Regions from separate parts of the Pseudomonas sp. TE3552 genome, predicted to be linked through region 1. Evidence: predicted binding sites of a transcription regulator. Region 1 holds the regulator's gene; each other region holds the start of a gene.
The links. Region 1 encodes sigma-54, which starts transcription at its own class of promoters, with help from an activator protein. Its sites were predicted from a motif close to ANTGGCATNNANNTTGCTNT; they were not measured.

Region 1 (10,645 bases):
ACGAATGTTCAGGGCCTTGCCGGCCGCCTGAGCATCGCGCATGAAGCACAGCAGCAGCGACAAGCCGACACTGCTGGACTTCTCCACCGCGGAGCAATCGACCACCAGCGCAGCCGCGTTGCTGGACTTGATCAGCGCCTGGCCCTGCTTGCGCAGGTTCGGGCCTGTCCGGTAATCCAGCACGCCACTGAGCAGCAGCTCGCCGGCTTCACTCATGCGAATGGCCGACTCACTCATTGGGTTTTCTTCTCGACAGCTTTTTCGGTGGTTTCCTTGGCTTTGGCCACTTCCCCGGCCCAGCCATTAATGGTCTTGTCCAGGTCGTTGCCATTGCGCTGCATCGCATCAGCGAACTGATCGCGGAACAGCTTGCCAATGTTGATGCCGTTGATGATGACGTTACGCAGCTTCCATTCGCCGTTGATCTTTTCGAGTGTGTAAGACACAGGATAGATCGCGCCGCTGCTGCCTTTGACCGTCATGTCAACGCTGGTACGGTCTCCCGATTCATCCTTGGCAGGTCCAACGGTGATGCCCTGGTTGTCGTATTCAAGTAAAGCGTTGCCATAGAACTGGAACAGGCCTTTTTTGAAGTTCTCGACAAACTTCTGCATCTGCTCGGGGGTGGCCTTGCGTGAATACTTGACCGTCATGATGCTCTTGGAAATACCTTCGGCATCCACCACAGGCCCGACGATGGTGTTCAGCGCCGTATAAAAGTCTTGTGGATCCTGCTTGTACTTCTCTTTATTGGCCGCCAGATCGGCGAGCATCCGGGTCGTGGTGTCCTGAACCAGATCGTGCGCCGACTGCGCCGCCACGGCGTTAGCCATCAACGGCAAGGCCGCGAGTAATACCAACAGGCCACGTCGTAAGATAGAGATCATTCAAAAGCTCCTCATTTGGCGTCTTTGCTAACGGTATTGAGCAGAAATTTACCGATCAGGTCCTCAAGCACCAGCGATGACTGTGTGTCGTGGATGGTGCCACCATCCTTGAGCAGGGCTTCTTCCCCGCCCACGCTGATACCGATGTATTTCTCACCCAGCAGGCCAGCGGTCAGGATAGATGCTGTGGAGTCAGCCGGCAGGTTATCTACGCGCTTTTCCAGTTGCATGGTCACCCGACCGGTGAAACTGTCGCGGTCCAGATCGATCGCCGTGACCTTGCCGATGGTCACACCGGCCATGGTCACTTTAGCTCTGACAGTCAAACCGGCGATATTGTCGAAATATGCATAAAGTTTATAAGTATCGGTGCTCGGGCTCGGGGACAGACCACTGACCCGCAACGCAAGCAACAGCAAAGCCAGGATGCCAGCCAGCAAGAAAAGGCCGACACCGATTTCCAGGGTGCGGTTTTGCATCAGAAATCTCCAAACATCAAGGCGGTCAGAATAAAGTCCAGGCCGAGTACAGCCAAAGAGGCATACACCACGGTCTTGGTAGTGGCACGACTGATCCCCTCGGAAGTGGGCTCGCAGTCATAGCCTTGGAATACGGCGATCCAGGTCACGACGAAGGCAAAAACGATGCTTTTGATAATGCCGTTGAGCACATCGTCGACAAACGTCACGCTGTTTTGCATGTTCGACCAGTAGGAGCCTTCATAGACCCCCAACCAGTCGACGGCCACCCACGAACCGCCCCAGATACCCACCACGCTGAAAATCATCGCCAGCACTGGCAGGGAAATGAAGCCGGCCCACAGGCGCGGGGCAATAATGTACTTGAGCGGGTCGACACCAATCATTTCCAGACTGGATAACTGCTCTGTGGACTTCATGTTGCCGATTTCAGCGGTCAGCGCCGAACCCGCGCGCCCTGCGAACAGCAAAGCCGTGACCACCGGCCCCAACTCACGCAGCAGCGTCAGCGCAACCATTTGCCCGACAGCCTGCTCCGAACCGTAGCTGGACAGAATGTTGAAGCCTTGCAGCGCCAGCACCATGCCGATGAACACCCCGGAGACCACGATGATCACCAGGGACATCACGCCCACCGAATGCAGTTGCTTGACCAGCAGGCCAAAACCGCCGCCGATGCCGCCGCGACCGAGCAAGGCATGAAACAGGAACAACGCCGAACGCCCGAATACCTCCAGCACATCGATGCCGGCGCGGCCGAACCGGCGCACTCTTTCTATCAGTGAAATCTTGCGCATCAACGCTTCCCCAGAAGATCTGCGCGGTAATCCGGCGCTGGAAAGTGGTATGCGACCGGACCGTCGGGTTCGCCAGTCAAAAATTGACGAATACGTGGTTCATCCGATTTCATCAAATCCTTGGGCGTACCCTGGCCCAACACTTGCCCGTCACCCACCACAATGAGGTAGTCGGCGATGCTCGCGGTTTCGGCCAGATCGTGAGAGACCACGATACTGGTGATGCCCAGCGCATCGTTGAGCAGGCGGATCAGGCGCACCAGCACGCCCATGGCGATCGGGTCCTGGCCGACAAAGGGCTCGTCATACATGAGGATCTGCGGATCGAGCGCAATCGCCCGTGCCAGCGCGACACGACGCTTCATGCCACCGGACAATTCGTCAGGCATCAGATCGATGGCGCCCCGCAAGCCCACGGCCTGCAATTTGAGCAGGACAATGTCGCGGATCATTTCTTCCGGCAGCCCGGTATGGACACGCAGCGGAAAGGCGACGTTCTCGAACACATCGAGATCGGTAAACAGTGCGCCGCTCTGGAACAGCACGCCCATGTGCTTGCGCGCATCGAACAGATCGCTGCGCGACAATCTCGGCAGGTTCTGACCATTGACCCAGACTTCGCCGCTGGTAGGGCGCAATTGTGCGCCTATCAGCCGCAACAGCGTGGTCTTTCCACACCCGGAAGGCCCCATGATGCCGGTGACCTTGCCGCGCGGGATGCGAATATCGACGTTATTGAAAATGCTGCGCGAACCGCGCTTGAAGGTCAGTCCCTTCAGCTCGACCGCGTAGGCGTTATCGGCGCTCATCTAAACTCCTTGCGATGCAGCCTCTCACTCGGACGCCTGGCTTTCTGGCGAAAGCACATACCTCCCCGGGCAGGCCGAACTGGCGGCGAACTATATCACTGCAAAGGCCAAGCGCCCAAGGCCCAAGCCGGGCACGTTCAGCAACATGCCCACCTGGAATCATCTATTTAGAGGGATTCGGTGACAAGGAATGACAAACCGCAACGAACTTGCGTGAGGGTTTTGATCATTACCGCTATAATCGCCGCCTTTTCATCAGGCTATACGATTTCTGACATGAGCCAATCCAGCGACCTGATTCAATCTGCACAACGCACCATCCGCCTCGAACTGGAAGCCGTACAAGGCTTGCTGCCCCATATCGACGCAGATTTCGTACGCGCTTGCGAGATGATTCTGGCCAGTAAAGGCCGCGTGGTCGTGGTCGGCATGGGCAAATCGGGGCACATCGGCAACAAGATTGCCGCCACTCTTGCCAGCACCGGCACCACGGCTTTTTTCGTGCACCCGGCCGAGGCCAGCCATGGCGACATGGGCATGATCACCCGTGATGACATCATTCTGGCGCTGTCGAACTCCGGCTCCACCAACGAAATCATCACCTTGCTGCCGCTGATCAAGCGCCTGGGCATTCAAATGATCAGCGTCACCGGCAATCCCGATTCACCGCTGGCCAAGGCTGCCGAGGTCAACCTCAACGTTCACGTCGAGCACGAAGCCTGCCCGCTGAACCTGGCACCGACCTCGTCGACCACCGCCGCCCTGGTCATGGGCGATGCCCTGGCAGTGGCGCTGCTGGAAGCCCGCGGCTTTACCGCTGAAGATTTCGCCTTTTCCCATCCCGGTGGCGCACTGGGCCGACGCCTGCTGCTGAAAGTGGAAAATGTCATGCACGCCGGGCAAGAGCTGCCGCAAGTTCAGCGCGGCACCTTGCTCAAGGACGCGCTGATGGAAATGACCCGCAAGGGCCTGGGCATGACCGTGGTTCTGGAAGCCGACGGCAAACTGGCCGGGATCTTCACCGACGGCGATCTGCGTCGCACCCTGGACCGCAGCATCGACATCCACAGTGCCACCATCGATCAGGTCATGACCGCCCACGGCAAGACCGCACGTGCCGAGATGCTCGCCGCCGAGGCGCTGAAGATCATGGAAGACCACAAGATCAACGCACTGGTCGTGGTCGACAGCGAAGACCGTCCGGTCGGCGCCTTGAACATGCACGACTTGCTGCGTGCGGGAGTAATGTAATGAGCACTGACCTGCTGCAACGCGGCAAACAGATCAAACTGGCGGTATTCGACGTCGATGGCGTACTGACCGACGGGCGCTTGTACTTTCTCGAAGACGGCAGCGAATTCAAGACCTTCAACACCCTCGACGGCCAGGGCATCAAGATGTTGATGGCCGCCGGCGTGCAAACCGCTATCATCAGCGGCCGCAAGACGCCGGTGGTCGAGCGGCGAGCGAAAAACCTGGGCATTCCACACCTGTTCCAGGGTCGCGAAGACAAACTGGTTGTGCTCGACGGGCTTCTTGCCCAGCTCAACCTGAGCTATGAACAAGTTGCCTACCTGGGCGACGACCTGCCTGACCTGCCGGTGATTCGCCGCGTCGGCCTGGGCATGGCGGTAGCCAGCGCTGCCAGTTTCGTGCGCGAACACGCCCACGGCATCACCCAGGCCCGTGGTGGCGAAGGTGCCGCTCGCGAATTCTGTGAATTGATCCTGCGCGCCCAGGGCCGCCTCGATGCGGCAAACGCCGCGTACCTGTGAGCCCATCATGCTGAGCAAAAAGATTCGCAACATCCTGGTGTTCGGTTGCATCGCGGCGATTTTTGCGGCGGTCGGCTACTGGAACATCAGCCCGGAACGCTTCCTCGACAAACCGGTGGTGAAGGTCGATGAAAGCGCGATCGACTATTACGCCGTCAACGCGCACAGCGTGCAGTACCTGCCCGACGGCAAATTGCAATACGAGATGACGTCGGACAAGGTCGAACACCTGAAAGCGACCGAGGTGACGTTGCTGGCCAATCCTGACCTGAACATGTTCCGTGGCACCGAATTCCCCTGGCACGTCCAGAGCGAGCGCGGCGAAGTCAACCCGGACGGCACTCAGGTCGAGCTGATTGACTCGGTACGCATCACGCGTTTCGACGAAAAAAACCGCAAGACCCTGATTACCACCACCCGTATGACAGTGTTCCCGCAGCAGCAATATGCGCAGACCGATCAACCCGTTAGAATCGACGGCGCCGGCGGTGTATCGACAGGCAACGGAATGAAAGCGTACTTGAAAGAAAGCAGGATACACCTGCTATCTAACGTAAGAGGACAGTATGAGGCTCGTTAAAACCCTCCCTATTTTGCTCAGTCTGGGCGCAGCACTGGGAAGCGTGAGCGCCTGGGCACTGCCGACCGATCAAGCGCAGCCTATCCGCATCCAGGCCGACGACGCCCAGCTGGACGACAAGAATGGCATTGCCACCTATAAAGGTGACGTGATCATCACTCAGGGCTCGATGATCGTTAAAGGCAACACCGTGACCATCACCCGCACGCCTGCCGGCGACATTGACGTGGTGACTTCGGTGGGCAACCTCGCTTACTTCGAGCAACTGCAGACCGCTGGCGACACCAAGCCTGTTCAGGGCTGGGGTGTGACCATCCAGTACCACGCCGCACAAAACCGCGTCGTGCTGATCGACAAGGCAAAAGTCGTCGACAAAGACAACAACACCACCCAAGGCGAGAAAATCGTCTACGACACGGTCAAGAAGCTCGCGAGCGCTGGCCGTGCGACAGGCAACAAGGTCACCGAGACCCGTCCTCGCATTGACATGGTGATCCAGCCGAAGAAGAAAACCGACGAGCAAAAGGCCCAGTAATGGCAACTCTGAAAGCTCAGCATCTGGCCAAGAGCTACAAGAGCCGCCAGGTCGTGCGTGACGTCAGCCTGTCCATCGACAGCGGTCAGATCGTCGGCCTGCTTGGCCCCAACGGCGCCGGCAAGACCACCTGCTTCTACATGATTGTCGGCCTGGTACAGGCTGACCAGGGCCGCGTACTGATCGACGACCTGGATGTCAGCCACCAGCCGATGCACGGTCGTGCGAAGGCCGGTATCGGCTATCTTCCGCAAGAAGCGTCGATCTTCCGCAAGCTTTCGGTGACCGACAACATCATGGCCATCCTCGAGACCCGCAAGGAACTCGACAAGGCCGGTCGTCGCAAAGAGCTGGAAAGCCTGCTGCAGGAATTCCACATCCATCACATCCGCGACAACCTCGGCATGAGCCTGTCCGGAGGTGAACGCCGTCGCGTGGAAATCGCCCGGGCACTGGCCACCAACCCGAAATTCATCCTCCTCGACGAACCCTTCGCCGGCGTGGACCCGATTTCGGTGGGCGACATCAAGCAGATCATCCATCACCTCAAGGCCAAAGGCATTGGCGTACTGATCACGGACCACAACGTCCGCGAAACCCTGGATATCTGCGAAACCGCCTACATCGTCAACGATGGCCAGCTGATCGCTGAAGGCGACTCTGCCACCATCCTGGCCAACGATTTGGTCAAGGAAGTGTATCTGGGTCATGAATTCCGCTTGTAAGCACTGAGGTGCCTGGCCAGTCGTGCCCGAGCGCTTGCTTCAATAAAAAATCAATAAGTTTTTATTGTTACAGCGCTCTAGGCAAACACTGCAGTTTCGGGCATATAATTTGCTTATGTTTGGCGCTTCGGCGCCCTGTAGTGGATGGCGCATGTGCGCCGGCGAATAAGGTGTTAAGCCCCTGCCATGAAACCATCGCTAGTCTTGAGAATGGGCCAGCAGCTGACGATGACACCGCAGCTGCAACAGGCCATCCGCCTGCTCCAATTGTCGACCCTGGACCTGCAACAGGAAATCCAGGAGGCCCTGGAGTCCAATCCGATGCTCGAACGCCAGGAAGAAGGCGACGACTTCGATAACGCCGACCCCCTGGCCGACAAAGCCGAACAGCAACCCAACGCCGATATTCAGGAACCCTCCTACCAGGAAACCGCCCCGACGGTGGACAACCTGGAGGAAGGCGACTGGAACGAGCGCATTCCCAATGAATTGCCCGTCGACACGGCCTGGGAAGATGTCTACCAGACCAGCGCCAGCAGCTTGCCGAGCAACGATGACGACGAGTGGGATTTCACCACCCGTACGTCGGCCGGTGAAAGCCTTCAAAGCCATTTGCTCTGGCAACTGAACCTGGCACCGATGTCCGACACCGATCGCCTGATCGCTGTAACCCTGATCGATTGCATCAACAATCAGGGCTACCTGGACGAAACCCTCGAGGAAATCCTCGAAGCCTTCGATCCGGAACTGGACATCGAACTGGACGAAATCGAAGCCGTCCTACACCGCATCCAGCAATTCGAACCCGCCGGCATCGGCGCCCGCAACCTGGGCGAATGCCTGCTGCTGCAACTGCGCCAATTGCCCGCCAAGACCCCTTGGCTGACCGAGGCCAAGCGCCTGGTTACCGATTACATCGACCTGCTCGGTAGCCGCGACTACAGCCAGCTGATGCGCCGCATGAAGCTCAAGGAAGATGAACTGCGCCAGGTCATCGAACTGGTCCAGAGCCTCAACCCGCGCCCGGGTTCGCAGATAGAATCCACCGAAGCCGAATACGTCGTTCCCGACGTGATCGTGCGCAAGGACAATGAGCGCTGGCTGGTGGAACTGAACCAGGAGTCGGTACCACGCCTGCGGGTCAACGCCCAGTACGCCGGTTTCGTGCGCCGCGCCGATACCAGTGCCGACAACACGTTCATGCGTAATCAGCTGCAAGAGGCTCGCTGGTTCATCAAGAGCCTGCAAAGCCGTAACGAAACCCTGATGAAAGTGGCCACCCAGATTGTCGAGCATCAGCGCGGCTTCCTGGAGTACGGCGATGAGGCCATGAAGCCGTTGGTGCTGCATGACATCGCCGAAGCGGTGGGCATGCACGAATCGACGATTTCACGGGTGACCACGCAAAAATTCATGCATACCCCACGGGGCATCTATGAACTGAAATACTTTTTCTCCAGCCACGTCAGCACCTCCGAAGGCGGTGAATGCTCGTCCACGGCGATCCGCGCGATCATCAAAAAACTGGTTGCGGCGGAAAATCAGAAAAAGCCGTTGAGTGACAGCAAGATCGCTGGTTTACTGGAGGCACAAGGCATTCAGGTAGCCCGTCGTACCGTCGCCAAGTACCGCGAATCCCTCGGGATCGCGCCTTCCAGCGAACGGAAGCGGTTGATGTAGCCGCCGGGCTCGCCACAGCGTTCCAGTGGCAGGTATTTCTGCCTGCCGCTTTATGCACTGGCAACGAAGGAGAAGCTGTATGCAAGTCAACATCAGTGGACACCAACTGGAAGTGACCGAACCTCTTCGCACCTACATCGGCGAAAAACTCGAACGATTAGAGAGGCATTTCGACAAGATCACCAACGTGCAGGTCACGATGACGGTCGAGAAGCTCAAGCAGAAAATCGAAGCCACGCTGCATATTCCCGGCAATGAAGTGGTCGCTAATGCGGAACATACCGATATGTACGCAGCGATCGACGCACTGACCGACAAGCTGGATAAACAACTCAAAAAGCATAAGGAAAAGACCCAGAGCCTCCTCCAGGGCGCGACCGGTCGTTAACACTCCCAACCCATGATCCGACTTGAAAGCATCCTGACCCCCGGCCGTTCCCTGGTGAACGTGCCGGGCGGCAGTAAAAAGAAAGCCCTCGAGCAAATTGCCAACCTGATCGCCCGCGAAGTACCGGATCTGGAGATGCAAGATGTCTTCGAGGCTTTGATTGCCCGTGAAAAACTCGGTTCCACCGGTTTTGGCAACGGCATCGCCATCCCCCACTGCCGCCTCAAGGGTTGCCACTCGCCTATCAGTGCCTTGATGCACCTGGATGCATCCATCGATTTCGACGCCATTGATGGCGCCCCGGTTGACCTGCTGTTCGTGCTGCTGGTCCCGGAAGCTGCCACCGATGCACACCTGGAGCTGCTGCGCCAGATCGCCAGCATGCTTGATCGCAAGGAAGTGCGTGAAAAACTGCGCAGCGCCCCGAGCAACGAAGCCTTGTATCAGGTTGTCCTGGACGAGCAAAACGGTCATTAATCATGCGCCTGATCATCGTCAGTGGCCGCTCCGGCTCAGGTAAAAGCACCGCCCTCGATGTACTCGAGGACAACGGCTATTACTGCATCGACAATCTGCCTGCCGGCCTGCTGCCGGAACTGGCCGAGCGCGCGCTGATTCATACCGAACTGGCACAACCGCTGGTGGCCGTGTCCATCGATGCGCGCAACTTGCCAAGCCACCTGTCACGGTTTCCCGAACTGTTGGAAGAAGTCCGCAGCCGGCATATCCAGTGCGATGTGCTGTATCTGGACGCCGACGAAGAAACCCTGCTCAAACGCTTTTCGGAAACCCGCCGTCGTCACCCACTGAGCAGCGCCAATCGCTCGCTGGCGGAGGCGATAGAGGACGAAACCAATCTGCTGGGGCCAATCGCCGACCTGGCAGACCTCAAGGTCAACACCACCAATCTGAACCTGTATCAGCTGCGCGATACCATCAAGTTACGCCTGCTGAATCAGCCGGAGCCTGGTACAGCGTTTCTGGTGGAGTCTTTCGGATTCAAGCGTGGCATGCCGGTAGACGCCGATCTGGTGTTCGACGTGCGCTGCCTGCCCAATCCCTACTGGAAGCCGGAGCTACGCGCGCAATCCGGGCTCGATCAACCGGTGGCCGACTACCTGGCGGCACAGCCGGATGTGGAAGAGATGTTCCAGGACATTTCCTCATACCTGCTCAAGTGGCTGCCCCGCTTTGCCGCCAGTAACCGCGCGTATGTCACCATTGCCATTGGCTGCACCGGCGGGCATCACCGCTCTGTCTACCTGACCGAACGTCTGGGTCAGTTCCTGCAACAATCCCTGAAGAACGTCCAGGTTCGCCACCGCGACCTCAGCTAAAGGATTCACATCGCGATGCCTGCTCTGGAAATCGAAATCATCAACAAGCTGGGCCTGCATGCCCGCGCGTCTGCAAAATTCGTTGGCGTCGCCGGTGAGTTCAAGGATTGCACGATCAGAGTAGGACGCACACCGGAATCCACGGTCGACGGAAAAAGCATCATGGCAATGATGATGCTCGCTGCGGGCAAGGGCACCAAAATCCACCTGAGTACCGAAGGCGAACAGGCTGATGAGGCGCTGCAGGCATTGGTGAATTTGATCAATGACTACTTCGGCGAAGGCGAGTAACACTCGCCCTTCGCCAACTGCTACATAGTCAGTATCAAGCCAGTGTTGTATCCATCACCATCATCAAGCAAAACCCGATCAGTAGCTCAAGGCTGGACTGTCTGTGACCGTTGCGGCGCGATTCGGGGATGACTTCGTGAGCCACCACCAGCAACATCGCTCCCGCCGCCAGTGCCAAACCCAAAGGCAACAACACGAACACCCAGATCCGCGGTGGATCTGGGTTGGGGCCAATAGAAAAGGCGCGCCACCCAATGGGGTGGCGCGCCTTTTTGTGCAGCGACCGGAGGCTTAGCTACCCGCCACCGTCATCCGTTCGATCAATACCGAACCGGTGCGAATGTTGCTGCGCAATTCCAGGT
Region 2 (10,645 bases), 980 kb from region 1:
GTCGATTTCAACATCAAACCCAAGCAACTGGCCAAGACCGAAGCCCTGACGGCACTCAACCGCATTCAGGTGCAGATGGGCAGCATGACCAAGGAAAACGGCGGTTACACGCTGATGAACTTCAGCCAGTTGCTCGACGACGAACTGCAAGTGGTGCTGGTCTACGGTAACGACGTGCCACGGGTTCTCGAATTGTGCGCCGAAGTCGGCATCGCCGCCGCGCCCTCCCTGGAAGCCCTGAAAGTCGCGATCCACGTCTGAAGCCGTCTACGACGCTAATAAAACGGAACCCTCGCAAGGCCCGACTATCCTAAGAGGGCATACCACTCTTCGGGAGCGTCACCATGGGTTCCACGTTCAACAGCCTGGTTGGCTTGATTATTCTTGCCCTCGACATCTGGGCCATCATCAACGTGCTTAAAAGTGGCGCCGAGACCGGGATGAAAATCATCTGGGTGCTATTGATCCTGCTGCTGCCGGTCCTGGGCCTGATCATCTGGGCCATCGCCGGGCCACGAGGCAATGTGCGGATCTGACAGACTGACACTTTTTCCCTGTAGGAACGCCGGACCCTGTGGGAGCGGGCTTGCTCGCGAAAGCGGCTTATCATTCAACATTGATGTCGACTGACAGTCTGCATTCGCGAGCAAGCCCGCTCCCACAGGTTTCTGTGTTTTTTTCATGCCGACATGCGGTAATCCGTTGAACGATCAGTCAGGGGTAAAGTCCAGATAGAAGTAAGCCCATACATGGGTTTTATCGAGGAGGCACCGATGCAAAAGTGGAAAATCACTTTCGTGGATGATCACGGTGAAACAGTGGACGAACTCTTCGAGTGCGAGGAATGCCCGAATAGCGAGCAAGCCGCCAAACTCATTCGTGCCCGGTGCCTGCCGGTCGCTGCCGAACTGGATCTCAATGATCTGGAGGGTCGTACCGATGATCCGACCGTCAAAAGTCTGAAATCCCAGAACAGCATTGAAATCATCAGTATTACCCCGATCTGATACACCTCCTGTCACATTCACAACCAGACCTTGGCAGCAGCTCTATCTTGGGGCTACTCTGCAAGCGAGATCAGCGAATGACTCGCTAAGGTCTGGTCTTGTCAGCTACATGCTTGTTTCCCGTCTGCAACCTCTGTTGCCGCATCGCTCTCACCAATCGGTTGAAAGTGCAGGGAATACGGAAAGTCTATCCATCAGTCTGAGGGGGACGTTTCATGAGCACAGCCTATCAAGAAGACATCAGCAGCAGCGTGCTGCGCCGCATGAAAGAAGGCGGTTTCGACTTTTCACGGTTCCATCCCATCGAGTTCTACGCGATTTTCCCGGACGAGGAGCGGGCACGCAGGGCGGCAGGTCATTTCTGTGGTGAATCCTTGAATGCCCAGATCAGCGTGCGCGACGACGGCGCGTGGCATCTGGAACTGAGTAAAGTGATGTACGCCACCTACGACGGCATCGGCGACTTTGAGCAGGACTTCGAGGCGGTGGTCGAGCCTCTGGGCGGTATCATCGAAGGATGGGGCGTCAAGCAGGAGGTACGAGGGCTACTCGCATAACCTTATGAACAGTGACAACACTCAGCAACGGCTGACCTTTGGGTTGGCCGTTTTCGTTTTCGCGGTTTGAAAAGGCCAAAGATCGTGTTTTTGATTCATAACGTTTCAAAAACGCAAAAAAAAGCCACCTAAACAGGCGGCTAAAAGGGAAGAACGATAGGTTTTCCAGCGAATGCGCGGATTATCCGCATCGCCCCCCGGGCAGTGAAATCAACTCTGGCTATGCTGCTGATAGGCGACAGCATTGCTTCGCCATGAAGCGGGGGCGATCAGGTTGGGGCATTTACCGCACAGGATTGGTGCGGTGTTTGTGTGTTGATTATCCAACCGATTGATATTTAAGCGTTTATGCCGATGGCACGGGCCTTGCGAAGGCCTGTAGGTCCGGGTGACAAGGAGTACGGCATGATCCGCACCTGTTTTGATGAGATGTACGATGCCGGCGGCCAGGTCCGCCCGCATTATCGGGAGTTTGCCCGTTGGCTGGCCGAAACGCCTGACGAGCTTTTGGCCCAACGGCGACGCGAGGCCGATCTGTTATTTCATCGTGCCGGGATTACCTTCACGCTCTATGGTGATGAGCAAGGGACAGAGCGCCTGATTCCCTTCGACACCATTCCCCGCAGTATCCCCGCCAGTGAATGGCGGGTCGTCGAGCGCGGCTGCATTCAGCGGGTCAAGGCATTGAACATGTTCCTTGCCGACCTCTATCACGAGCAGCGCATCATCAAGGCCGGCATCATCCCGGCTGAGCAAGTGCTGGCCAACGAGCAATACCAGTTGGCGATGCAAGGGCTGGATCTGCACCGCGATATCTATTCGCACATTTCCGGCGTCGACCTGGTGCGCGATGGCGACGGCACGTACTACGTACTCGAAGACAATCTTCGTACACCCAGCGGTGTGAGCTACATGCTCGAAGACCGCAAGATGATGATGCGCCTGTTCCCCGAGTTGTTCGCAGCCCAGCGCATCGCACCGATCGACCACTACCCGAACCTGTTGCTCGATACCCTGAAAAGCTCCAGCCCGATCGATAATCCGAGCGTGGTAGTGCTAACGCCGGGGCGCTTCAACAGCGCGTTTTTCGAGCATGCGTTTCTGGCCCGGGAAATGGGCGTTGAACTGGTGGAAGGCGCGGACCTGTTCGTGCGCGATGACAAGGTGTTCATGCGCACCACGGACGGGCCGAAAGCGGTCGACGTGATCTATCGCCGTCTCGACGATGCCTTCCTCGACCCGCTGGCGTTCAATCCGGACTCGATGCTCGGTGTACCAGGGCTGTTGTCGTCCTATCGCTCCGGCAACGTGGTGCTGGCGAATGCCATCGGCACTGGGGTCGCGGACGATAAATCGGTGTATCCCTTCGTCAAGGACATGATTCGTTTCTACCTCGATGAAGAGCCGATTCTGAAGAACGTGCCGACATGGCAGTGTCGTAATCCATCTGAACTGTCCCACGTGCTGGCCAACCTTCCAGAGCTGGTGGTCAAGGAAACCCAAGGCTCCGGCGGTTACGGCATGCTGGTGGGGCCTGCGGCGACGGCGGCGGAGATCGAGTCTTTCCGCGAGCGGATCAAAGCCAAGCCCCACGCGTATATCGCCCAGCCGACGTTATCGCTGTCGACCTGTCCGACCTTTGTCGAAAACGGCATTGCTCCACGCCACATCGACCTGCGCCCGTTTGTATTGTCTGGCCGCGAAACCCGGGTTGTGCCCGGCGGTTTGACCCGTGTCGCCTTGCGCGAAGGCTCCCTGGTGGTGAACTCCTCTCAGGGCGGCGGAACCAAGGACACCTGGGTGGTCGAGGATTGAAGGAAGCCAGCCATGTTAAGTAGAACTGCCTCGGATCTGTATTGGATGTCGCGTTACCTGGAGCGGGCGGAAAACCTCGCACGGATGCTCGATGTCAGTTATTCGCTGTCACTGATGCCTCAGGACGGTCGTGGCGACGGCTTGCACGAACTCGCCATGCCGCTGCTGATCACCGGCACCCTCGACGATTATCTGGGGCGTCATGGTGAGTTGCATGCCGAACGGCTGCTGCATTTTTTCGCCCTGGATGCCGCCAACCCGGCGAGTATCTACAGCTGCCTCGGTGCCGCGCGAGCCAGCGCCCATGCGGTGCGTGGGCGAATCACCGCCGACATGTGGGAAAACATCAACGCTACCTGGCTGGAAATTCGCGGGATCGCCGAGCAGGGCTTGAGTCGCTACGGCATGAGCCGTTTCTGTGAGTGGATCAAGGAACGTTCCCACCTGTTCCGCGGCGCTTGCTACGGCACGATCATGCGTAACGACGCGTTCCGCTTCATTCGTCTGGGCACCTTTATCGAAAGGGCCGACAACACCTTGCGCCTGCTCGACGCCCGTTACGAAATGGCCGGCGATCAGGCCGAAGCGGTCAGCGACGGCACGGCCCACGCCTACTACCAGTGGAGCGCCTTGCTGCGGGCCTTGTCGTCGTTCGAGGCCTACACCGAGATCTATCGCGACGCCCCTGGCGCCCGGCATGTGGCCGAGTTGTTGCTGCTGCGCGCCGACGTGCCGCGATCCCTGCGGGCCTGCACCGAAGAAATCGACCAGATCCTCGCCAGCCTGTCGGGGGCCAACGGCCGTCCTGCCCAGCGTTTGGCGGCGGAGCTGGACGCACGCCTGCGCTACACCGGTATCAACGAAATCCTCGACGAAGGCCTGCACGCCTGGCTCACCGAGTTCATCCCGCTGGTACGCCAGTTGGGCAACGCCATACACAGTTCCTACCTGGAGGCTGCATGAGACTTTCCATTAGCCACGAAACCACCTATCGCTACGAAGATCAGGTGCGGGCGAGCATCCAGTACTTGCGACTGACTCCCCACGACAGCGAGCGCCAGCACGTACTCAGTTGGCAACTCGATCTGCCGCGCCCGGTGCGCGCGCAACTCGATCCGTTCGGCAACATTCTGCATGTGCTGACCCTGGACGAACCTCATGAGGCGATCATCATCGGCGCCCGTGGCCAGGTCGACATCGACGAACTGCGCGAAGCCGAGCACGAGAGTCAGTCGGCGCTGCCGTTCCTGCGTTTCACCCGGCTGACCGAAGCCGACGAAGCCCTGCGTGCATTTGCCGAGAAGGCGTGCAAACAACGGCGGGATCGCACGGCGCTGATCGATTTAATGCATGGCCTGAACCAGCACATGACCTACACGCCGGGCTCCACTGAAGTGGACACCAGCGCCGCGCAAGCCTTTGCCGGGCGTTCCGGGGTCTGTCAGGACCACACCCATGCATTTCTCGCCTGCGCCCGCAGCCTGGGGGTTCCGGCGCGCTATGTGTCGGGATATTTGTACAGCGAGAACAGCGAACACCTGGCCAGCCACGCCTGGGCTGAAGCCTGGCTGGATGACGCCTGGTACAGCTTCGACGTGACGAACGAATTGTCCCGCCCTGAGCGTCACCTGAAACTGGCCGTGGGCCTCGACTACCTTGATGCCTGCCCGGTGCGCGGCATGCGCCGTGGTGGTGGGGGAGAGCAGATGCATGCCAAGGTGTTTGTCTCGCCGACGCCAGCGCCTGTGATTTCGGTCCAACAGCAGTAGCAGCGATTCATTTGGCGAGGGAGCTTGCCTGTGGCGAGGGAGCTTGCTCCCGCTCGGCTGCGCAGCAGTCGCAATTCAGGCGAATGCGGTTTGCCTGACGGATCGCGTCGCCTGATTTGAGGGCCGCTTCGCGCCCCAGCGGGAGCAAGCTCCCTCGCCACAGGTGTGTGCTTACTTGGCCGAAGACACCTTGCGTCCCGCCATGTGCTTCAAATACCCCACCAGCAACTCCAGATCCCCCTCCGGCAAAACCGCCGTCGAGAACGCGGGCATCTTCGCCTGCGGCCACTGGCGCAAGCTCTGCGGATCGCGAATGTAACGCTTGAGGAAATCCGCGCCGAAGTATTCGGTCGGGTTGAACGGAATATTCAGGTCCGGCCCGAACTGCGCATCCCCGGCGCCATTGAGTCGATGACACGCCAGGCAGTTCTTCTGAAACAGTGCAAAGCCCTTGTTCACCGGATCGTCCGCCTTCAGCGCAGGATCGGGCAACAGGGCAGGGAAGCGCTCGGCCACCGGGGCCATACGCTTGATGCTCGCCACTTCGAACGGCCATTGCTCGGGGCTGATGTTGCCCGCCTGTGGGTCGGTCCAGACCAGATAGAACGGCCCTGCACTGTGTTTGCCCTCCGACAATGGCGGCCACGGTTTGGCCGGATCTTCAATTGCCAGCCAAGCCTGCGCGCCCTTGGCATTGAGCAGCGGCGCGGCGGCCAGTTCGGCGGCAAAACCGTCCAGGGCAACGGCTTGCAGATGATCGTCAGGTTTTATGCCCGTCAATAACGCCGCCAACGGCACGGCGCGATAGCTCATGTCCTGTTTGTAGGAAACGTCGTTAGTGATCGTGATGGTCTGAACCTGAGGATGCTTGAGCAATTCCTCGGTCTGCCAGGTGCGAGAACTCGCGCCCAGCTCAAGATTCAGCTGTGCGGCAGACAGAGGCATGCTGAGCAGCAAGGCCCCAAACACAATGAGCGCTTTCAAATGATCGCCGTCCATGTCGTGGAAGTGCCGCAAAGGTTGGCACAGCCGCGCCGGCCCGAATAGCGAGCCAATCACATTTTTAATCAGGCGAAACGAAAACCCTGATGCTCGATCAGCCGATCACCTTGGTCAGGTTCGGCAAAATCAACAACAGCGTAGTGGCAAATAGAATGAGCCCGGCTTGACGTACTTTCGAATGTTTGAACATGGCTTGACCGCCTTTTTTGTTATTTCCTGATGCCTGCCTGCCTATATCCATGACGGCAGAGCGCTGCACTTCCCTGTAGGACGAGTGCCTCGGCAAAACCCGACGACAACTTCGTACAAGGTTTACCTTAGGGCCCGCGTCACGCTTGGTTTAGATCCATTTCGTATGGACCGATCACAAATTGCTGTTAAAAAAGTATGAGGCTTATGGCCAGCTACTTGGGCGCCCGTTGGCTAGACAGCTTGGTGACATGAATCGGTTAATCCGATAGCTGACTACCGTTCGTCTGAGCGTGACCGTCAACACCAATGAGCACTGTGGTCATTGAATCCATGGCTGCTCGGCATAAGGTGAAGCTTCTGCATTTACTCACCTGTACAGCGGTTCGAGGACGTCATGACCCAAGCTTTGATATTCGACGCGTTACGCACGCCCCGTGGCAAAGGCAAGGCCAATGGCGCCTTGCACAGCGTCAAGCCAGTGAACCTGGTGGCCGGGCTGCTGACGGCGTTGCAGCGGCGCACGTCCCTCGATACCAGTCAGGTCGATGACGTGGTGCTTGGCTGCGTGACGCCCATCGGCGATCAGGGTTCCGACATCGCCAAGACGGCCACACAGGTGGCCGACTGGGACGTCAGCGTGGCCGGTGTGCAGCTCAATCGCTTCTGCGCTTCGGGGCTGGAAGCGGTGAACCTGGGCGCAATGAAAGTGCGTTCCGGCTTCGAGGATCTGGTGGTGGTCGGTGGTGTCGAGTCGATGTCCCGCGTGCCCATGGGCAGCGATGGCGGGGCCTGGGCGCTGGACCCGGAAACCAACCTGCACAGCCATTTCACACCCCAGGGCGTGGGCGCCGACCTGATTGCCACGATTGAAGGCTTCAGCCGTCAGGATGTCGATACCTTCGCGTTGCACTCCCAGCGCAAGGCTGCGCGGGCGCGGGCGGATGGCTCGTTCAACAAGTCGCTGGTGCCGGTGCAGGACCAGAACGGCATCATCCTGCTCGATCACGATGAGTTCATTCGCGCCGATTCGACCCTGGAAGGCCTGGGCAAGCTCAAGCCGAGCTTCGAAATGATCGGGCAAATGGGCTTCGATGCCACGGCCCTGCGGGTTTACAGCCAGATAGAGCGAATCAACCACGTTCACACGCCGGGCAACAGCTCCGGAATCGTCGATGGCGCGGCGCTGATGCTGATCGGCTCCGAGGCAAAAGGCCGGGCGCTGGGCTTGCAGCCACGGGCGCGCATCGTCGCCACGGCGGTCACCAGCACTGACCCGACCATCATGCTCACCGGCCCGGCGCCGGCCACCCGCAAGGCGCTGGCCAAGGCCGGGCTGCGGATCGAAGACATCGACCTGTTCGAAGTCAACGAAGCGTTCGCCTCGGTCGTGCTCAAGTTCATCAAAGACATGGCCATCGACCCGGACAAGGTCAACGTCAACGGCGGTTCCATCGCCATGGGCCACCCACTCGGCGCCACTGGCTGCGCGATTCTCGGCACGCTGCTCGATGAACTGGAAACCCGGCGCCTGCGCTATGGCCTGGCGACATTGTGTGTCGGCGGCGGCATGGGCATTGCCACCATCATCGAACGCCTCTGAGCCTGACTTTAAGAAAATCCGACTCAAGGAAAATTGCCATGACCGAAGCCATCCGTTACGAAAAGGGCCAGGACCAGATCGTCGTCCTGACCATCGACATGCCGGGCCAGAGCGCCAACACCATGAACGCGGTCTACCGCGAGGCCATGGCCACCTGTGTTGCACGACTGGTCGCCGAAAAGGACACCATTGCCGGCGTGATCATTACCTCGGCCAAGAAGACCTTCTTTGCCGGCGGCGACCTCAATGAACTGATCAAGGTCGGCAAACCCGAAGCCAAAGCCTTTTACGACATGGTGCTGACCCTCAAAGGCCAGCTTCGCACCCTGGAAACCCTCGGCAAACCGGTGGTCGCCGCGATCAATGGGGCGGCGCTCGGCGGCGGTTGGGAAATCTGCCTGGCCTGCCATCACCGTGTGGCGCTGGACAATCCGTCGGTGCTGCTTGGCCTGCCGGAAGTCACCCTCGGCCTGTTGCCGGGCGGCGGCGGGGTGGTGCGCATGGTTCGCATGCTGGGCATTGAAAAAGCCCTGCCGTACTTGCTTGAAGGCAAGAAGATCCGGCCACAACAGGCGTTGCAGGCGAAACTGATCGATGAATTGGCAGCCGATCACGATGAGCTGATGGCCAAGGCGCGGGCGTGGATCGTCGCTCATCCAACCGCTGTGCAGCGTTGGGACGTGAAGGGTTATCAGATTCCCGGCGGCACGCCATCGGATCCGAAAGTCGCGCAGATACTGGCCATCACGCCGTCGATCCTGCGCAGCAAAACCCAGGGCTGCCTGCCTGCGCCGGAGAAAATCCTCTGCGCCGTCGTGGAAGGCGCCCAAGTGGACTTCGACACGGCGCACCTGATCGAAACCCGCTATTTCACTGAGCTGACCACCGGCCAGGTGTCGAAAAACCTCATCGGCACTTTCTGGTTCCAGCTCAATGAGATCAATGCCGGCGGCTCGCGCCCTCAAGGCATCGCGCCTTACGTGACGAAGAAAGTCGGCGTGCTGGGCGCCGGAATGATGGGCGCGAGTATCGCGTTTGTCAGCGCATCAGCCGGCATCGACGTGGTGCTCAAAGACATCAACCTCGCCGCGGCCGAAAAGGGCAAGGCCCATTCGGCGGCACTGCTGGACAAGAAGGTTGCGCGGGGCCAGCTGAGCCGGGAGCAGTGCGAGGGGATTCTGGCGCGGATCTGTACCACTGAAAACGATGCGGATCTGGACGGGTGCGACCTGATTATTGAAGCGGTGTTTGAAGACCGCGAACTGAAAGCCAAAGTCTCATCGGCCGCGCAAGCCATCGTTGGCCCGAATGCGGTGATCGCCTCCAACACCTCGACCTTGCCGATCAGTGGCCTGGCTACCGCCGTGCCGGACCAGACGAAATTCATCGGTCTGCATTTCTTCAGTCCTGTGGAGAAAATGCCGCTGGTGGAAATCATCAAGGGCGCCCATACCAGCGACGAAACCCTGGCTCGCGGTTTCGATTTCGTCCTGCAAATCAAGAAAACACCGATAGTGGTCAACGACAGTCGCGGCTTCTTCACTTCGCGAGTGTTCGGCACCTTCACCAACGAAGGCATCGCCATGCTCGGTGAAGGCGTGAGCGCGCCGATGATCGAGACCGAGGCGCGCAAGGCCGGCATGCCCGTCGGACCTCTGGCAATCTCCGACGAAGTTTCCCTCAGCCTCATGAGCCATATCCGCGAGCAAACCGCCAAAGACCTGCAAGCGGAAGGGAAGCGGCTGATTGAGCACCCGGCGTTCGCCGTGATTGACTTGCTGCTCAAGGAATACAAGCGTCCGGGCAAGGCCGCTGGAGGTGGCTTCTACGACTACCCGGCTGGAGGCCAAAAACATTTGTGGCCGGAGCTGAAAAACCGCTTCGAGAAGGCCGACGGACAGATTTCGCCGAAGGACGTGCGTGATCGGCTGCTGTTCGTGCAGGCCATCGAAACCGTGCGTTGTATGGAGGAGGGCGTGCTGACTTCGACGGCGGATGCCAACGTCGGCTCGATCTTCGGCATTGGCTTCGCCGCCTGGACCGGCGGCGCGCTGCAGTTCATCAACCAGTACGGCGTGAAAGACTTCGTCGCCCGCGCTCAGTACCTGGCCGAGCAATATGGCGAGCGCTTCACGCCACCTGCGCTGCTGCTGGAAAAAGCCGCCAAAGACGCATTGTTCTAAGGGACCGATGACGCCTTCCGGGGCTTGCCTTGCCACCGTGTTTCAAGGCAGGCTCTGGGGTGTGCATTATTCCCATCATGTGTCAGGTATTTTTTATGTCGTTACGCATCTGCATTCTGGAAACCGACATCCTGCGTCCGGAACTGGTCGATCAATATCAGGGTTACGGGCAGATGTTCCAGCGTCTGTTTTCGCAGCAACCCATCGCTGCCGAGTTCACCGTGTACAACGTGATGCAGGGCGATTATCCCAGCGATGATCAGATCTTTGATGCGTATCTGGTCACCGGCAGCAAGGCCGACTCCTTCGGTACCGACCCGTGGATTCAAACCCTCAAGACGTACCTGCTGAAACGCTATGAGCGCGGCGACAAACTACTGGGCGTGTGCTTCGGCCATCAACTGCTGGCGCTGCTGTTGGGCGGCAAGAGCGAGCGGGCGACCCAGGGCTGGGGAGTCGGCACCCACAAATACAAACTCGCGGCCAAGGCGCCGTGGATGAGCCCGGTGAGGGAAGAACT
Region 3 (10,645 bases), 630 kb from region 1:
GCGTGATTTTACAAGCCCAAACCGCACGCGCGGATGGCACCGTTTTTTCAAGCCGGAACGGCCAGAACGGTACGGGTGTTGCAGTCATTACTGCACCCCTGAAAGGAATCCGGTTTCGAGCCCAGGCTCGCGGCCAAAGACTTCGGCAAGGAAGCGGCATCATTAGCCTTTTTCCTACTGTCCCGAAGTTGTTATGCCCGACGCTCGTCGGCTGTAGTGCTTCAGGACAGAACGGTGGGCACCGTGATGGTGCCCAAACAAACATAGAGAATGTGGAGACACCCCCCCATGCAAACCGACACAACTCGCGAGAACCCGCAGGGCACCTTGCCGCAGGCCGCCGATTCGAATTCGGATCTGTCCGCCACCGCGCCTGGCCAACTGCGTGTGATCAAGCGTAACGGCACTGTCGTTCCTTACACCGATGACAAGATCACCGTCGCCATCACCAAAGCGTTTCTTGCAGTTGAGGGCGGCACCGCTGCCGCTTCGTCGCGCATCCACGACACCGTTGCCCGCCTGACCGAACAGGTCACCGCAACCTTCAAGCGTCGCATGCCTTCGGGCGGCACCATCCACATCGAAGAAATCCAGGACCAGGTCGAACTGGCCCTGATGCGTGCCGGCGAGCAGAAAGTGGCGCGCGACTACGTGATCTATCGCGATTCCCGCGCCAAAGAGCGTGCTGCGCACACGCCTGCCGAGGAAGCGGTTCAGGCTCACCCGTCGATCCGCATCACCCGCGCCGATGGCAGCCTTGCACCTCTGGACATGGGTCGTCTGAACACCATCGTCACCGAAGCGTGCGAAGGTCTGGAAGAAGTCGACGGCGAGCTGATCCAGCGCGAAACCCTGAAGAACCTGTACGACGGCGTAGCCCTGACCGACGTCAACACCGCCCTGGTGATGACTGCCCGTACGCTGGTCGAGCGTGAGCCGAACTACTCGTTCGTGACCGCTCGCCTGCTGATGGACACCCTGCGTGCCGAAGGCCTGAGCTTCCTGGAAGTCGCCGAGAGCGCGACCCACCACGAAATGGTCGACCTGTACGCCAAGGCCCTGCCTGCCTACATCGCCAAGGGTATCGAATTCGAATTGCTGAACCCGGTTCTGGCGTCCTTCGACCTGGAAAAACTCGGCAAGGCGATCAACCACGAGCGCGATCAGCAGTTCACGTACCTGGGCCTGCAAACCCTGTACGACCGTTACTTCATCCACAAGGACGGTATCCGCTTCGAACTGCCGCAGATCTTCTTCATGCGCGTGGCCATGGGCCTGGCGATCGAAGAGAAGCACAAAGAAGACCGTGCGATCGAGTTCTACAACCTGTTGTCGTCCTTCGACTACATGTCCTCGACCCCGACCCTGTTCAACGCCGGTACCCTGCGTCCACAGCTGTCGAGCTGCTACCTGACCACCGTGCCGGATGACCTGTCGGGCATCTACCACGCGATCCACGACAACGCCATGCTGTCCAAATTCGCAGGCGGCCTGGGCAACGACTGGACGCCGGTTCGTGCGCTGGGCTCGTACATCAAGGGCACCAACGGCAAATCCCAAGGCGTCGTGCCGTTCCTGAAAGTGGTGAACGACACCGCCGTTGCCGTTAACCAGGGTGGCAAGCGCAAAGGCGCTGTCTGTGCCTACCTGGAAACCTGGCACATGGACATCGAAGAGTTCATCGAACTGCGCAAGAACACCGGTGATGACCGTCGTCGTACCCACGACATGAACACCGCCAACTGGATCCCTGACCTGTTCATGAAGCGCGTCTTCGATGACGGCAAGTGGACCCTGTTCTCGCCGTCCGAAGTACCGGACCTGCACGACCTGACCGGCAAGGCCTTCGAAGAGCGTTACGAGTACTACGAAGCCCTGTCCGAGTACCCGGGCAAGATCAAGCTGTTCAAGACCATCCAGGCCAAAGACCTGTGGCGCAAAATGCTGTCCATGCTGTTTGAAACCGGCCACCCATGGCTGACTTTCAAAGACCCGTGCAACCTGCGCAGCCCGCAGCAGCACGTGGGCGTGGTTCACAGCTCGAACCTGTGCACCGAGATCACCTTGAACACCAACAAGGACGAGATCGCCGTTTGCAACCTGGGCTCGATCAACCTGCCGAACCACATCGTGGGCGGCAAGCTCGACACCGCCAAGCTGCAACGCACCGTGAACACCGCTGTGCGCATGCTCGATAACGTGATCGACATCAACTACTACTCGGTGCCGCAAGCGAAGAACTCCAACTTCAAGCACCGCCCGGTCGGCCTGGGCATCATGGGCTTCCAGGACGCTTTGTACCTGCAGCACATCCCTTACGGTTCCGACGCTGCCGTCGAGTTCGCCGACAAGTCGATGGAAGCGGTCAGCTACTACGCGATCCAGGCGTCTTGCGACCTGGCTGACGAGCGTGGCGCCTACGAGACGTTCCAGGGTTCGCTGTGGTCCAAAGGCATCCTGCCGCTGGATTCGCAACAGATCCTGATCGAACAGCGTGGCCAGAAGTACATCGACGTTGACCTGAACGAAACCCTGGACTGGGCACCGGTTCGCGCCCGTGTACAGAAAGGCATTCGTAACTCCAACATCATGGCCATCGCACCGACCGCGACCATCGCCAACATCACCGGCGTATCGCAGTCGATCGAACCGACCTACCAGAACCTCTATGTGAAATCGAACCTGTCGGGCGAATTCACCGTGATCAACCCGTACCTGGTTCGCGACCTGAAGGCTCGCGGTCTGTGGGACTCGGTCATGATCAACGACCTGAAGTACTACGACGGTTCGGTGCAGCAGATCGAGCGCATCCCGCAAGAACTCAAAGAGCTCTACGCGACTGCCTTCGAAGTGGACACCAAGTGGATCGTCGACGCGGCAAGCCGTCGTCAGAAGTGGATCGACCAGGCTCAGTCGCTGAACCTGTACATCGCCGGCGCTTCGGGCAAGAAGCTGGACGTGACCTACCGCATGGCCTGGTACCGTGGTCTGAAAACCACTTACTACCTCCGTGCCCTGGCCGCGACCAGCACCGAGAAGTCGACCATCAACACCGGTAAGCTGAACGCTGTTTCCAGCGGCGGTAACCACGGTGACGACTCGGTCCTGGCAGCTCCTGCCGGCCCTGCTCCAGTGCCGAAGGCCTGCGCTATCGACGAGCCGGATTGCGAAGCTTGCCAATAAGCTGAGCCGGTGAGCGCTGCAAGGCGCTTACCTGAAACCCCCGATGAGCCTCTGGCTGGTCGGGGGTTTTCTTTTGCCTTGATGAATGTGGTAGCCGCTCTGACGCTATCGCGGGCAAGCCACGCTCCCACAGGATATACGTCGTCCAGATGATCAACGCGATTCTGGAGCGAGGCTTGCCCGCGAAGAGGCCGGCACAACCAAAACCTCAGCCCCTGACAAAAATCCCGCTCATAAAAAAAGCCCCTCTTGCGAGGGGCCTCTTTATGCAGCGCTATCTGCGTCAGGTCATCTGAATGATGGTCTGCATGATGGTGCTCTGGGTGGAGATGGTCTTGGCGTTCGCCTGGTAGTTGCTCTGCGCCTTGATCAAGTCAACCAGTTCGTTGGTCAGGTTGACGTTGGACTCTTCCAGGGAGTTGGACACGACCGACCCCAAAGTACCGGTCTTCGGCGCATCGACACCGGCCACACCGGAGGCGAAGGTTTCTTTCCAGCGGGTACCGCCCACTGGCTGCAAGCCTTGCTCGTTGGCGAAGCTGGCCACCGCCACCTGGCCGATGGCCTTGGTTTGCTGGTTGCTGAAGTTGGCCGTCATGACGCCGCTGGCGTCGATGGTCAGGCTGGAGATCTGGCCGGTGGCGTAGCCGTCCTGATACTGGGCAGTACGGGCGGTTGGCGAGTTGTAAGAAGTGGTCAGCGCCATGTTGAACGCGATACCGCCAGTGGCAGCGACGGAACCATTCGGGCCCCAGGTCACAGGAATCGTTGCGGCGTTGGTAATGGCACCTGGCACCCAACCGGTCATGGTCAACGTGTTACCAGTCTGGGTCCAGCCGGCACCCGCCGTCAGCGTGTTAATGCTGCCGTCGGAGTTGAAAGTGATGTCAGCGGTGATCGGCACTGGAGGCGTGGTTGCAGGGTTGGCCGGGGAGCGACCGTCCATGTAGGTATAGACACGCCAGGCGTTGGTACCCGTTTTCACGTAGTACTGGTCCATGGTGTGCTCGTTACCCTGGCTGTCGTAGACCTTGGTGGAGATGGTCTTGTTATAGCTGTTGGTGTCAGTCGGGCTGAACGTGGCCACAGTCGGCGTTGTTTCCGCCGAATTCAGGTTCATCGTCTGATCGACCTTGGTGGTCGGGTTCGGCTTCAGGCTCGAGGTATCGATCTTCAAGTCAGTCAACACACCGTTGATGATCTTGCCGTTGGAGTCGACGCCATAACCCTGCAGACGGTTGCCGTTGTTATCGACCACAAAGTTTTCAGCGTCGGTTTTGAACGCACCGGCACGGGTGTAGCTCAGGGAACCGTTGTCGCTGAGGATGAAGAAGCCGTTGCCCTGAATACCCATGTCCAGCACGTTGCCGGTGTTGTTCACATCACCCTGGCTGAACTGCTGGGAGACGTTGGCCAGGCGCACGCCGTTACCGATGGTTTTGCTGCCGGTGCCCAGGCGAGTGGCCGAGTACACGTCTTCGAATTCTGCACGGGACGATTTGAAACCGGTGGTCGCGACGTTGGCGATGTTGTTGCCGGTCACGTCCAGTTGTTTGTTGGCGGCATAGAGACCGCTAAGGCCGATATTGAAAGACATATTCCACTCCTTTGTGCCGTGTTAGTCGGCTCTATATACCAATGGTTTGCACTTTGGACAGGGCGACGCTGCCCATGCCTGCCAGGTTCAGCATCAACTCACCGCCGGTCTGGCTGATGGTCACGCTGTTGACCGTTGCCGGCAGGTAAGTAATCAGTGAGGTGTTGGTGCCGTCGATGGTGGTCGTTGCGCCGAAGGTGTAAGTACCCGCCGGTGCCACCGCGCCCGAATCGTCCTTGCCGTCCCAGATGAAACTGGCGTTGCCGGCGCTTTGACTGCCCAGGTTGAGGGTACGGATGGTCGTGCCTGCCGAGTTGGTGATCTTGACCGTGGCGGCGGAAACCGATGTCGGCACCACAACGGTCCCGTTGAGGCTCTTGGTGGTGTCGACCACGGCTTTGTCGGTTTGCGCGATGACCGAACGGCCCACCAGCGAAGAGGCCTGCAAGGCTTGCGACGAGTTGTAGTTGCCGGCAATGCCGGAGACGGTCTCGTTCAGCGTAGTGATGCCTTCCAGGCTACTGAACTGTGCCAGCTGGGCCACGAACGCGCTGTTGTCCTGAGGATCGAGCGGGTTCTGGTTTTTCAGCTGAGTCACCAGCAGTTGCAGGAACGCGTCCTTGCCCAGTGCCTGGCCACCGGTAGCGGCCGAGGTCAGGCTGCCGGTGGTAGTAGAGGTAGTGGTCTTGACCGAAGAGTTGGTCAGAACATCACTGATAACGCTCATATGAATCGCCCCTTATCACTGACCGAGGGTCAGGACCTTCTGCATCATGGTTTTGGCGGTGTTCATCATTTCGGCGTTGGTCTGGAACGAACGGCTCGCGGAAATCATGTCGGCCATTTCTTCGACGACGTTGACGTTCGGGTAGTAGACGTAGCCCTTGGCATCGGCGGCCGGATGGTTCGGCTCATAGCGCGCTTCAAGGTTGCTCTGGTCTTCGACCACGCCCAGCACTTGCACGCCTTGGCCGGCCGCGTCCTGGTTCTGGAACAGCGAATCGCTGCCACCGCTCTGGCCGCCCTGGAACATGGTGGCGAACACCGGGTGACGGGCGCGATAAGTCTGGTCGATGCTCGACGAAACGGTTTCGGCGTTGGCGATGTTCGAGGCGACGGTGTTCAAGCGAGTGGTCTGGGCACTCATGCCGCTACCGGCAATGTTGAAAACACTGGATAGAGACATGGATTACTCTCCGCGCAGGGCTGACACCAGCCCTTTGAATTTACTGTTGAGCAGGGTGAAGCTGGCCTGGAAGTTGACCGCGTTTTCGGCGTAGTTCGACTGTTCCAGTTGGGCGTCCACGGTGTTCTGGTCGATCGACGGTTGCATCGGCGTGCGATACATCAGCGACTCGTCGCCATTGCCCAGACCTTCAGCTTCGATGTGACGGCTGTTGGTCATGTTCAAGGCGAACTTACCGTTTTTGGTTTTCTCGTTCTGCTCGGCGAGCACTTTGGAGAAGTCCAGATCCCGAGCCTTGTAGTTCGGGGTGTCGGCGTTGGCGATGTTGTTGGCCAGGACTTCGGCACGCTGAGCGCGGAAGCCCAGGGCTTGTTCATGGATACCGAGCGCTTTATCGAAGCTGATGCTCATGTCGGGAAACCTTCGGGTGACCTGATTTTTCGTACGATGAGTACAGCAAGCCGCGTGCCAACTCAAAAAAACCCGTAAACCGGGGCTTTGCGGGCAGTGGCAAAGTGGCAATGCCAGAAAAGCGGCAACCGATTTCCGCCGCCTGCCGCTTTTCTGCCGCTTATCACCGATCGCCAGAACAACAACTGACCCTGTGGGAGCGGACTGTGGCGAGGGGGCTTGCCCCCGTTTGAGTGCGTAGCACTCATAGGATTTTTGCCACATCAGAGATTTTAGGTCTGCTTCGCAGCCCAACGGGGGCAAGCCCCCTCGCCACATGAGAAATCAGACAAAAAAAGGGAGCCCCTGAGGACTCCCGTTTTTTATGCCGTCAACGTATCACTTCGCCTGGTAAATGATCCCCGGGCTGCACTGGACCATCTGGTAATGATCCGGCAAACCGTTCAGCGCTTCGGACGCGCCAAGGAACAGATAACCGCCTCGCTTCAACGTGCCATGAATGCGCAGCAGGATGTCTTTCTTCACCTCGGCGGAGAAGTAGATCAGCACGTTGCGGCAGAACACGATGTCGAATTTGCCCAGGCTCGCGTAGCTGTCCAGCAGGTTGAACGAACGGAACTCCACCCGACTCTTGATCGGCGCCTTGACGACCCAGCGCCCCGGTCCTTTCGGGTCGAAGTAACGCTGAAGGCGCTCCGGCGACAGACCGCGGCCGATGGCCAGGCTGTCGTACTCGCCGGTCTTGCAGTTGGTCAGCATGGTGCCGGACAGATCGGTGGCAACGATCTGCACGCCCATCTTCAACTGGCCCATGTTGACCCGCTCGAACTCGTCGATGGACATCGACAGCGAGTAAGGTTCCTGCCCCGACGAACAGGCCGCCGACCAGATCCGCAGGCGCTGGCCGGGACTGGCCTTGATCGCTTCAGGCAACACCTTGTTCTTCAAGACTTCAAACGGATAGGTGTCACGAAACCACAGGGTTTCGTTAGTGGTCATGGCGTCCACCACCATCTCGCGCAAACCGCTGCGTGGTTGGGTCTGGATGCGCTGGACCAGTTCACCCAGCGATTTGATGCCCTGCTGTTCCATCAGTTTGTTGAGACGGCTCGAAACCAGGTATTGCTTGTTCTCACCGAGCAAAATGCCACAGGCTTTTTCCAGAAATACCCGGAACTGTTCAAAATCCAAATTACCCGTAGACAAAGATGCCGCCTCTTAAATCGTGTTGAACGCCAGGGACAGAAGGCCCCTAGCTGTTATCTGCCGCTTTGATCCGGTCGACTACCCGGGATGCCAGGTCATCAGGACGGAATTTGGCCAGGAAGTCATCGGCACCAACCTTCTTGACCATCGCCTGATTGAACACACCCGACAACGAAGTGTGCAGGATGATATGCAGCTTTTGCATGCGCGGATCGTTGCGGATCTCGGCCGTCAGGGTGTACCCGTCCATCTCCGGCATCTCGATGTCGGAGATCATCATCAGGAACTCGTCTTCCGGCTTCTTGCCCTCCTCGACCAGCTTGCGCAGGTAATCCAGCGCTTGCCGGCCGTCGTTCAACGCCACCACTTCGACACCGATCGTCTGCAGGCAACGGGTCACCTGCTTGCGCGCCACCGACGAGTCATCGACCGTCAGTACACGCAAAGAGAGCGCCTTGTGCTGGGTTTCAACATCGACCACGCCCACCGAAATCGCTTCCGGTGTCGGCGCCACTTCGGCCAGCACCTTCTCGACGTCGATGATTTCGACTAACTGATTGTCGACCCGGGTCACAGCCGTCAGGTAGTGATCGCGCCCCGTGCCCTTGGGTGGCGGATGAATCTCCTCCCAGTTCATGTTGACGATGCGCTCCACCGACCGGACCAGGAAACCCTGGGTCTTGGTGTTGTACTCCGTGATGATCACGAAGGGATTGCTCTGGTCCAGCAACCGACCGGCACCGGTCGCCATCGCCAGATCCAGAATCGGAATGGTTGCCCCCCGAATATTCGCCACACCGCACACGACAGGACTGGACTTGGGCATCAGGGTCAGCTTGGGGCATTGCAGCACCTCGCGAACCTTGAACACGTTGATCCCATACAGCTGCTGGCCGTCGAGACGGAACAACAACAGCTCAAGGCGATTCTGCCCTACCAGTTGTGTGCGCTGGTTCACCGAATCCATTACACCAGCCATGCCCAGACTCCCACTACCAACGCTAAGTGTGTTGCGACGCACATTCATCACTAAACGGCACGGCGCTTGCTTTTTAACTCTTATGAACACAGAACCGACATTTTTCCGACACCTGACATCAACCTGCCGCAGATTGCTCTGCGCGATGTCGGCCGCTTGCCTGTTCAACGCTGGCAGCCCTGCCCTTGCTGATACGGTTACCTTGCCTGACATGCTTATCGGCGTCACCCAGGGCTTTCTTGAATTCACCGTAGAGGACTATCTGGCCACCAGTCAAACGCAAGGTCGCTACGAAATCCAGGTCAACCAGCTCGATCCGCGCCTGCGCATGCCTATGTGCGACAAGGAATTGACAGCCACCCTCGAGAGCCCGGCAAGGCCTCTGGGCCGGGTCACGGTCAAGGTTCGCTGCGATGGCGCCTCGCCCTGGACCGTCTTCGTGCCCGCTCAAGTGAAGCTGTTTCGCGACATCGTGACCACCACCCGCCCGCTCAAGCGCACCGGTATTATCGAACCGCAGGACGTGACCCTGCACGAGCGTGATATCAGCTTGATAAATCAGGGTTTTCTGACCTCCGTCGATCAGGCGATCGGGCAAAAACTTACCCGACCAATGGTCGCCGATCAGATCATTACCCTGGTGCATCTCGAACAGGCGGAAGTGGTTCGCAAAGGCGACCAGGTGGTGATTACCGCCCGCAGTGGTACGCTCAGTGTGCGCATGCCGGGTGAAGCGCTGTCCAACGGCGGCATGAGCGAACAGATTCGCGTGAAAAACCTTAACTCCCAGCGGGTCATCAAGGCGCAAGTCACCGCGCCCGGCCAGGTGGAAGTGTCTATGTGAGTGGCCATGCAGTTCGTGAAGAGATGGCGCGCCACTGGGCTGTTGCCTAAACTGTGCCGCATGCAGGACACGCGCTGGCGCATGCACGCTCATTGATAAATGGGCCTAAAGTTTTTCGGGGAATCGCCGAAAACATGGCAAGCGTCCAAATATCCAGAGGTTTTTTGTCATGGTCATCGATTTCAGTCGTTTAAACAGCTCTTCGTCACTTACGGGCAGTACGCGTACCAGCGTTGCTAAGGAAACCGCCGAAGCCGGCCAATCCGCGCCGCTGAATACCCCGGCCGAACAGGCCAGTACCACCCAAAGCGGGGAGTCGGTACACCTCAGCAATGAGGCTCAACAGTTGCAGAAGGTCACTGACAAGCTGCGCGATCAGCCTGCCGTCGACAAAGCCCGCGTGGCCGAGTTGAAAGCAGCGATTGCCGATGGCAGCTATAAAGTCGACAGCAACCGTGTAGCCAGCAAACTGCTCAACTTCGAAGCCCAGCGCTAGGCCACGGCCCGCGCCAGGCTTTTGGACGCTTAAAACCCAAGGCCAGCCATGCACGACACTAATTTACTGCAACTGATCATCGACGACTTTGCCCCGGCGCAACATTTGCTGGAGCTGCTGCAAACCGAGTCCCTCGCCTTGCACGGTCGCGACATGCCACTGCTCGAAGACATTCTGGCGCGCAAACAGGCATTGATCATTTTGCTCGAACAGCATGGCCGCAAGCGCAGTGAAATCCTCGCCAGCCTCAACCTGCCAACCAATCGCCAGGGCCTGGAGCAACTTGCCGGCCACTCGAGCATTGGCGAACAGTTGCTGGCACAGAGCGACGTGTTGACCGATCTCCTGGCCCAATGCCAGGCCGCCAATGTCCACAATGGCCAGTCGATTCTGGTGCAGCAGGCCGCCACGGCCAACCAGCTGAAGATCCTCACCGGCGGCGAGCCGCCAGCGCTCTACGATGCCCGCGGATCAACCTCCAAGCTCGCCAAGCCACGCCAGCTCAGTCAGGCTTGAGCCTTTCGATGAGCACGCCCTATCAAGACGCGAAACATGCTGGCAGAATGCTGGCTAGTAGTCATATTTGTCTGGAGATTGATACCCCGTGTCCAATGCCTTAAGCGCGGAAGATGCTCCGCAGCCCCCCAAGGTGCTCACCACGCCCCTGGAAATCTCCGGCAACCTGCGTCAGCTGCAAGACAGCCATGACCCGCTGATCATCACGTTCCACGAGCGCAGCCAGC

Region 2: the regulator sigma-54 is predicted to act here: its motif matches at 1,918-1,937, upstream of ACZ9BB_RS15090 (circularly permuted type 2 ATP-grasp protein).
Region 3: the regulator sigma-54 is predicted to act here: its motif matches at 6,420-6,439, upstream of flgB (flagellar basal body rod protein FlgB).

The regions. Positions count from the first base shown of each region.
Region 1 is NZ_JBWBQJ010000001.1:4,367,011-4,377,655, forward strand. Features, by position in the region: gene ACZ9BB_RS19770 (STAS domain-containing protein) at 1-237, opposite strand, end outside; gene ACZ9BB_RS19775 (MlaC/ttg2D family ABC transporter substrate-binding protein) at 234-887, opposite strand; gene mlaD (outer membrane lipid asymmetry maintenance protein MlaD) at 899-1,366, opposite strand; gene mlaE (lipid asymmetry maintenance ABC transporter permease subunit MlaE) at 1,366-2,163, opposite strand; gene ACZ9BB_RS19790 (ATP-binding cassette domain-containing protein) at 2,163-2,972, opposite strand; gene ACZ9BB_RS19795 (KpsF/GutQ family sugar-phosphate isomerase) at 3,249-4,223, shown strand; gene ACZ9BB_RS19800 (KdsC family phosphatase) at 4,223-4,747, shown strand; gene lptC (LPS export ABC transporter periplasmic protein LptC) at 4,755-5,327, shown strand; gene lptA (lipopolysaccharide transport periplasmic protein LptA) at 5,314-5,862, shown strand; gene lptB (LPS export ABC transporter ATP-binding protein) at 5,862-6,587, shown strand; gene ACZ9BB_RS19820 (RNA polymerase factor sigma-54) at 6,774-8,267, shown strand; gene hpf (ribosome hibernation-promoting factor, HPF/YfiA family) at 8,347-8,655, shown strand; gene ptsN (PTS IIA-like nitrogen regulatory protein PtsN) at 8,668-9,132, shown strand; gene rapZ (RNase adapter RapZ) at 9,135-9,992, shown strand; gene ACZ9BB_RS19840 (HPr family phosphocarrier protein) at 10,008-10,283, shown strand; partial or broken gene ACZ9BB_RS19845 (ZIP family metal transporter) at 10,318-10,479, opposite strand; gene pmbA (metalloprotease PmbA) at 10,575-10,645, opposite strand, start outside.
Region 2 is NZ_JBWBQJ010000001.1:3,382,082-3,392,726, reverse strand. Features, by position in the region: gene ACZ9BB_RS15110 (hypothetical protein) at 1-261, shown strand, start outside; gene ACZ9BB_RS15105 (PLDc N-terminal domain-containing protein) at 345-536, shown strand; gene ACZ9BB_RS15100 (hypothetical protein) at 774-1,007, shown strand; gene ACZ9BB_RS15095 (ribonuclease E inhibitor RraB) at 1,223-1,564, shown strand; gene ACZ9BB_RS15090 (circularly permuted type 2 ATP-grasp protein) at 1,970-3,379, shown strand; gene ACZ9BB_RS15085 (alpha-E domain-containing protein) at 3,392-4,342, shown strand; gene ACZ9BB_RS15080 (transglutaminase family protein) at 4,339-5,148, shown strand; gene ACZ9BB_RS15075 (c-type cytochrome) at 5,320-6,147, opposite strand; gene ACZ9BB_RS15070 (acetyl-CoA C-acetyltransferase) at 6,737-7,942, shown strand; gene ACZ9BB_RS15065 (3-hydroxyacyl-CoA dehydrogenase NAD-binding domain-containing protein) at 7,981-10,125, shown strand; gene ACZ9BB_RS15060 (amidotransferase) at 10,221-10,645, shown strand, end outside.
Region 3 is NZ_JBWBQJ010000001.1:3,740,879-3,751,523, forward strand. Features, by position in the region: gene ACZ9BB_RS16860 (ribonucleoside-diphosphate reductase subunit alpha) at 289-3,183, shown strand; gene flgE (flagellar hook protein FlgE) at 3,467-4,780, opposite strand; gene flgD (flagellar hook assembly protein FlgD) at 4,812-5,507, opposite strand; gene flgC (flagellar basal body rod protein FlgC) at 5,523-5,966, opposite strand; gene flgB (flagellar basal body rod protein FlgB) at 5,970-6,377, opposite strand; gene cheR (protein-glutamate O-methyltransferase CheR) at 6,756-7,583, opposite strand; gene ACZ9BB_RS16890 (chemotaxis protein CheV) at 7,630-8,562, opposite strand; gene flgA (flagellar basal body P-ring formation chaperone FlgA) at 8,645-9,406, shown strand; gene flgM (flagellar biosynthesis anti-sigma factor FlgM) at 9,576-9,902, shown strand; gene ACZ9BB_RS16905 (flagella synthesis protein FlgN) at 9,951-10,418, shown strand; gene ACZ9BB_RS16910 (flagellar brake protein) at 10,507-10,645, shown strand, end outside.